3 regions of the Flavobacterium sp. I3-2 genome follow, and region 3 is predicted to be linked to each of the others. Evidence: riboswitches for the same ligand, from Rfam matches in the RefSeq annotation. Region 3 holds a riboswitch; each other region holds the start of a gene.

Region 1 (2,272 bases), 590 kb from region 3:
TACTTAAATTCAGTCAAGGCTTAAATTTAGGTTTGCATTATCTTTCAGGCGCTATCACTTATGATGTAGCTACAAATACATGCGATCCGTTATTAGCATCGAAAATTGTTTGGTTAGATAGTTTTATCACCAACGTTGACCGTACTTTTAGAAACACCAATTTATTAATTTGGCATAAAGAATTGTGGTTAATCGATCACGGAGCAGCTTTTTATTTCCATCATTCTTGGGATAATTGGGAAAAAACTTCGGTTACACCATTCGTCATGATTAAAGACCACGCCTTAATCAAACAAGCAAGTGAATTAGAAACCGTTCATAGAGAATTTACCGAAAAACTAAACGACGCTTTCTTTAGAGAATTAGTGAATACGATTCCTGATGCCTTTTTAGATTGGGAAGGCGGACCATCGAATGAAGAAATTCGTGAAGTCTATTTTAAATTTATGTCGAACCGATTGGCTCATGCCGATATCTTTTTAAAAGCCGCGCAAGATGCAAGATAAAGTAGTTTATGAATATGCTGTAATTCGTGTGGTTCCAAAAATTGAACGCGAAGAGTTTGTGAATATCGGCTTGATTTTATTCAGTAAACGCAAACGTTTCATAAAGTTTGATTACATCATTCACGAAGAAAAAATCAAGGGCTTTTGTAACGATTTCGATATCGAACAATTGGAACAAAACCTGCAATCGTTTGCTAAGATTTGTTCGGGTGCAAAAGACGGAGGACCAATTGCCATGCTGGAAGCAGATGAAAAATTCCGCTGGATTACAGCTATCAAAAGCTCAAGTATTCAATCGTCTCGACCACACCCGGGCTTTTCTGATGATTTAGAAAAAACGTTTGCTCGTTTGTATGAAGAGTTGGTGAAGTAATTTTAGATATAAGAATCAAGATATAAGAATTGAGATATTAGAAGATTTGTCACTCTGAATTTGTTTAACTTCGTTCAGTCGCAAGCTTCGAGTCAGGGTCGCATACTAAACTAATGATATACAGAATTTTACAATTAAAAATTCATAGATTTTCTTGTGAGATGCTGAAACAAGTTCAGCATGACATAAAAATAAATAAATGAAATTAAAAAGTTTGTCACCCTGAACTTGTTTCAGGGTTGCATACTAAACTGATGAGATGCTGAATAATGCTCAACATAATAACATCTAACCTCTAATATCTTACACCTAAAACCTAACATCTAAAAATAAAAAACTATATTTGCTCCTATACAAGGAATCAAGTGAAATTCTTGAACTGTCGCGCAACTGTGAAGATTAAAAATCTAAGTCAGGTCGTTGTATAAAATTTATTCATCAAAAGCTTTCGCGATTGGAGCTAGGGATTGACTTGTTTTTTTCACTTCACTCCTTGCCTTCTGTTGCGATTTTATTTTTTAAAATCATGACATTCGAACAACAAATCCAACACAAAATTGATTTCAAAACAAAACCACTTGGCGCTTTAGGTTTCTTAGAACAATTAGCTTTTAAAATTGCCAACGTACAACAAACATTAACTCCCGAATTAAAATTTCCAACACACGTAATTTTCGCTGCCGACCACGGTTTAGCAAAAGATGGTGTTAGTGCATATCCGCCAGAAGTTACTTTTCAAATGGTAATGAATTTCTTACAAGGTGGTGCTGCAATTAACGTATTTTGTAAACAAAATAACATCGCAATGAAGATTGTTGATGCAGGTGTGAATTTTGATTTTGAAGATCATCCAGAATTAATAAAAGCTAAAGCTGGTTACGGAACTAAAAGTGCGTTAACTGAAAAAGCAATGACTACAGAGCAATTAGATTTTTGTTTTGCAGAAGCTGATAAAATTGTAAACCTTGCTTTTGAAAAAGGTTCAAATATTATTGGTTTTGGCGAAATGGGAATTGGTAATACCTCATCTGCTTCGTTAATCATGGCATCATTTTTACAAGAACCTATTGAAAATTGTGTAGGTCGTGGAACCGGAATGAACGATGAGCAATTACAACACAAAATCAACATCTTAAAACAAGTGATGGAATTTCACGGAAACATTACCAATCCGAAAGAAATTATGCAAACGTTTGGTGGTTTTGAAGTAGCTCAAATGTGCGGCGGAATGTTAGCTGCTTACAAACGTAACATGCTAATTATGATTGACGGATTTATTGCTACAGCTGCTTTTGCAATTGCTCAAGCTTTAGAACCAAACATCATTAACAATGCTATTTTCTGTCATGTTTCTGACGAAAGCGGACACAAAAAATTCTTAGATTCGTTAAAT
Region 2 (2,272 bases), 780 kb from region 3:
CATTTTCAACAATTTTTTTAGCATCGTTATACGAATTTACAATTTTATCAAATGCCATTTTAGCTTCGTAGTTTTTATCATATAAAGCGCCGAAAAATTTAATCCATTCGGCTTTTCCTAATGGAGTATTTTCAACCCAATCGCCGTTATAAACAATTTTTAATCCAGCATTTTTAATATTTTCTAATTTTTTATTTTCGCCATCGTAACTATGTCCAATTATTAAATCGGGCTGTAAATCAATCACTAATTCTAAATTTACATTTTCGTTATCGTCTAATTCTTTAATTTGATTAGCATCGATTTTTTTTCGAATAACTTCGTTAGAAATATAATTCAAACCTGGAAATCCTACTAACGAATTCTCTACACCAAGTTCCACCAACGAAGGAATATGCGTAGTTGAAGTAACAACAGCTTTTTGAATCGGGATTTGAATTTGTAAATATTTTGATAAACTATCTGGAATTTTATCTAAATTCTTACTTAAAACATAAGTATATTTTTGATTTGAATTTGGCCACGGATTATTCACTTTTAAAACTGAAAAATTATCATAATGTTGCAAATTAAAACCTGTTGCATAAACAATTTCATTACTTACATTTTCAATGTTTTGTTTAGTTTCTCTTTTATCATTACAAGAAATTAAAATAAAACAACCAAGAAAAAAAAAGGCTTTCAGAAATTTAGAATTCATTTTAGTACTTTTAGAAAAGCAAATTTAGTTTTTAATTTTCTAAACTACCAAATTATCAAGTTGATAAAAAAGATTTGTATTTTAATAAATTACTTATAAATTTGTACCAAACTAGGTTGCATTTTTAACAATTGCATTAATAGGGAAATAGGTGCGAATTTTTCAATTCCTATGCTGTACCCGCAACTGTAAGCTTATCTGATTTTAGATGCATTCGAACTCACGCCACTGATTTTTATCGGGAAGGCCGAATATAGCAAGCCAGGAGACCTGCCTAAAGATTACGAACAACAAGTTAACCTTCGGGAAAAAAGGTCGAACCCATGCTTTTTAAAAACATTTCTTATTTTGTAATTTTTACATGTTCTACTTTCGCTTATGCGCAAGAAGAAGCACCTTTTGTTTTAGATGAATTAATTATCTCAGATTACAAATTAAATTCGCACAACAAAACCCAAACCATACATAAAATAAACGATTCAATTATCACACAAGCAAACGGTTCGTTAACTGATTTACTTTTAATGAACTCATCTATTTATTTTAAAGAAAATGGTTCGGGAATGGTTTCGTCTCCCAGTTTTAGAGGAACTACTGCACAGCAAACAAGCGTGCTTTGGAACGGAATTCCGGTGAATTCACTATTTTTAGGACAAACCGATTTTAATTCAATTTCATATAAAGAATTTTCTGAAATTGCAATAAAGCCAGGTGGTGGAAGTATTTTGTACGGTTCAGGTGCGATTGGTGGAACGATTCATTTAAACCAACCAATTCGTTTTGAAAAACGTTTAGATAATACTTTGCAATTGGGTTACGGAAGCTATAATTCATTCCGTATCAATAATAATTTTACCATTAGTAACGACAAATGGTTTGGTCAAATTTCGATTAACCGAAATCAATCGGATAATGATTTTGAAGTAAAAAATAGAAATTGGAAAAACACAAATGCTGAGTTTTACAACAATAATGCAAGTATAGTTGTTGGGCACGAAATAAACGAGAAAAATAGCCTTTCGTTATATTCCACTTATTATAACGATGACCGTCATTTTGCATTAGTTGCAGAAAATCAAACAAAAACTAAATATAAAAATACTTATTTTAGAAACTTATTACATTGGAAAAACGAAGGTGATTCGTACAAATCTAATGCGAGAATTGCTTATTTTAATGAAGGTTACAAGTATTTCAATAATCTCCCTACAAATGAATATTCGTCTGGAAATGTGAATTCTTTTATAGCAAAATATGATTTTGAATATTTTATCGCTTCAAATTTTAGTTTAAACGGAATTCTTGATTATTCAAACCATAAAGGAACTGGAAAAAATTCTGGAATTACATCTGCTAAACAAGAAATTTTAGGATTAAGTATTTTGGCTAATCATGAATTGAATGAGAAATTAGGCTACGAAATTGGTTTCAAACAAGAATTCAATAATACTTATCAAAATCCATTTTTATATTCTGCCGGAATTTATTACAAACCAACCTCTGTTTATCAATTGAAATTGAATGGTTCAAAGAATTTTAGAATTCCAACATTTAATGATATTTTTTGGGAAC
Region 3 (2,272 bases):
CAAAAACGTTATTTGTTAAATCGTTTTGAGCTGAGATGAAAGATAATGACGAAGTTTCTGTTCCTGCTCCTCCTTCGTTTAAAACGATAACACCGTCTAGATACTCGGTTTGAGAATAACCAAAAAAGTTAAGAAGGACGGTTAATATTAAAAATATATTTTTTTTCATAATTTATTATTTAGTTTAGTTTTTAATGAATTTAATTAAATCTGACCCTGCATTGGTTTTAACTTTTAAAAGGTAAATACCAGACGAAAGATTTGAAACATCTAAACGATTTTCATTTGATTTTAAAACTTGGCGTCCTTGTATATTAAAGATAGTAACATCTAAAATCGGTTCTTCTGAATGGATATTTAAATAATCTGAAGTTGGACTTGGATAAATTTTAAACTCCATTTTTTGTTCGTTTTGATTCGATAAAGTTGCAGAAGCTTCTTGTGGCGTAAACGGACGACGTGTAGCAAAACTCAATCCAAGCCAATCGTTATTAGATAAAGTCACTTGTGCTAAATCGGTTTTTGTTTGCCAATTTGACAAATCGGTTCCTTGATAAATCTTCCAAGGATTTGTTGCAGTTGCAGTTCCTGAATTTGAAGCCAAGTTTAAAGTTGCAATTTGATTTGCGTTTGTAGTAAAATTAAAATAAGAAGTTTCTGTTTGAATCAATTGTAAAGCTTGTTCAGCAGTAATTGTTCCGTTATATTGAATTCCAAAAACATACGAATTTTCAACCTCATCGGTTTGCGTTCCAAAATCTACTACAACTAAACTCTTGTTTGTTCCTGTTCCAATCCAATTGGTAATTTGTGACGCTTGAAACCATTGCGAGCTGTATGCTGGAATTGGCGTTACTGGAGCTTCTGACGTTGGATTATAAAAACCATAAGATAAACCATACCATAATCCATTTTGAACAGATGAAGAAATTCCTCCATTCATTGAAAAAGTTTCTGCACTTGAACCTGACCAAGTACTCCACCAATCGGGTTCACTATCTAAACCACTATGCGAATTAAAAATGACATCACTCAAAAAACCAGTTCCTGAAGCAGGATTGATTGAAAAATTTGGTTCTGCATCAGCTATAGCTACCAGAATACTTCCCATTGTCACAACATCTCCAGAATTAAAACGATAACCCCAAGCATAAGAACGATCATCTGTTCCATCTTTAAAATCAACAACTAAATAAGCTGTTTGATTTCCTTGACCAACGAAATATTTCACATCGTTAGAAGTAAATTGTGCAAAAATGGTTTGCGTAAAAAAGAGTAAGAAATACAAAGTAATTCTTTTCATAATATAAAAAATTAAAAGTTTTGTTCCATAACTTTACGAAGTTTATATATGAAAGAATTTGACAAAATTGCCAGAAAAGATTCCATACACTTTAACTCCCGAAAGTTGAAATTATATTAAGGTAGGTCTCCTGGCTTGCATCTTATTGTTGGCCTTCCCAGAAAAAATCCAGTGGCATGTAGATAACAATAAGTTTATAGCTTACAGTTGCGGGTACAGCTTAAGAATTGATTTGCATCGCACTTAATTCCCTTTTATTGAACATGGTTCAACCTTAGATTGCAAATTTAAACATTTTTATACGATAATTCTAGAAAACGAATTCTTATATAAAACTGTAAAAATAATTCACTATTTTAACTTAAATACAAAATTATGATTTAAATTTAATTGAATTTAAAATCACATTCTAAATTAAAATGAGAAACAAAAAACTAGACCCACTTTTTGAAATCATCAAAAAAGAAACAAATCAATCCAAAAGAGCATTAATTTTTTTAGGATTACCTGTTTTATTGCTTGTTGTATATGGTTCTGTAAAGTTATTTTCGAGTATAGAAGCAGCTGAAATCACTACTAAATTGGTACTAAATTACCTTTTATTCATTTTTTGCATTGGAATGATGTTTGGAATAGGTTTTTATTCCATAAAAAAGAGAGAGAATTTCTATAAGAGAAAAGATTTTCAATGGTTTATAAAACATCCAGAAGATGTAATTAGCTATCAAATTATTGCAGGTGGAATACCAAAGATAGAATTGATTGGAGAAAATAATAAATCAACTTTTATATTTAATAGTTCGGAACTAGAAGCTGAAAAGATATTAAAAAGAACTTTCCCAAATATTGAAATTAATAAGAAAAGAGTTGATGATTTTCTGTTTGAAGAAGAAATTTTGGAAACTCAAAAAGTAAATAAAAATATATTACTTCAAAATATCCCTGCCGATTTAAAAATTTATTTTTTAT

The links. Region 3 has a riboswitch for cobalamin ahead of HW119_RS06095 (T9SS type A sorting domain-containing protein). Riboswitches for the same ligand answer to the same signal wherever they lie in the genome.
Region 1: another riboswitch for cobalamin. It lies ahead of cobT (nicotinate-nucleotide--dimethylbenzimidazole phosphoribosyltransferase); the one in region 3 lies ahead of HW119_RS06095 (T9SS type A sorting domain-containing protein).
Region 2: another riboswitch for cobalamin. It lies ahead of HW119_RS09775 (TonB-dependent receptor plug domain-containing protein); the one in region 3 lies ahead of HW119_RS06095 (T9SS type A sorting domain-containing protein).

Annotation. Positions count from the first base shown of each region.
Region 1 covers NZ_CP058306.1:1,881,007-1,883,278, reverse strand. Annotated here, with positions in the region: gene HW119_RS08830 (HipA family kinase) at 1-506, shown strand, start outside; gene HW119_RS08825 (DUF3037 domain-containing protein) at 496-879, shown strand; adenosylcobalamin (AdoCbl) riboswitch at 1,209-1,351, shown strand; gene cobT (nicotinate-nucleotide--dimethylbenzimidazole phosphoribosyltransferase) at 1,406-2,272, shown strand, end outside.
Region 2 covers NZ_CP058306.1:2,073,529-2,075,800, reverse strand. Annotated here, with positions in the region: gene HW119_RS09780 (ABC transporter substrate-binding protein) at 1-700, opposite strand, end outside; cobalamin riboswitch at 797-993, shown strand; gene HW119_RS09775 (TonB-dependent receptor plug domain-containing protein) at 1,024-2,272, shown strand, end outside.
Region 3 covers NZ_CP058306.1:1,290,093-1,292,364, reverse strand. Annotated here, with positions in the region: gene HW119_RS06100 (T9SS type A sorting domain-containing protein) at 1-169, opposite strand, end outside; gene HW119_RS06095 (T9SS type A sorting domain-containing protein) at 185-1,303, opposite strand; cobalamin riboswitch at 1,406-1,595, opposite strand; gene HW119_RS06090 (hypothetical protein) at 1,723-2,272, shown strand, end outside.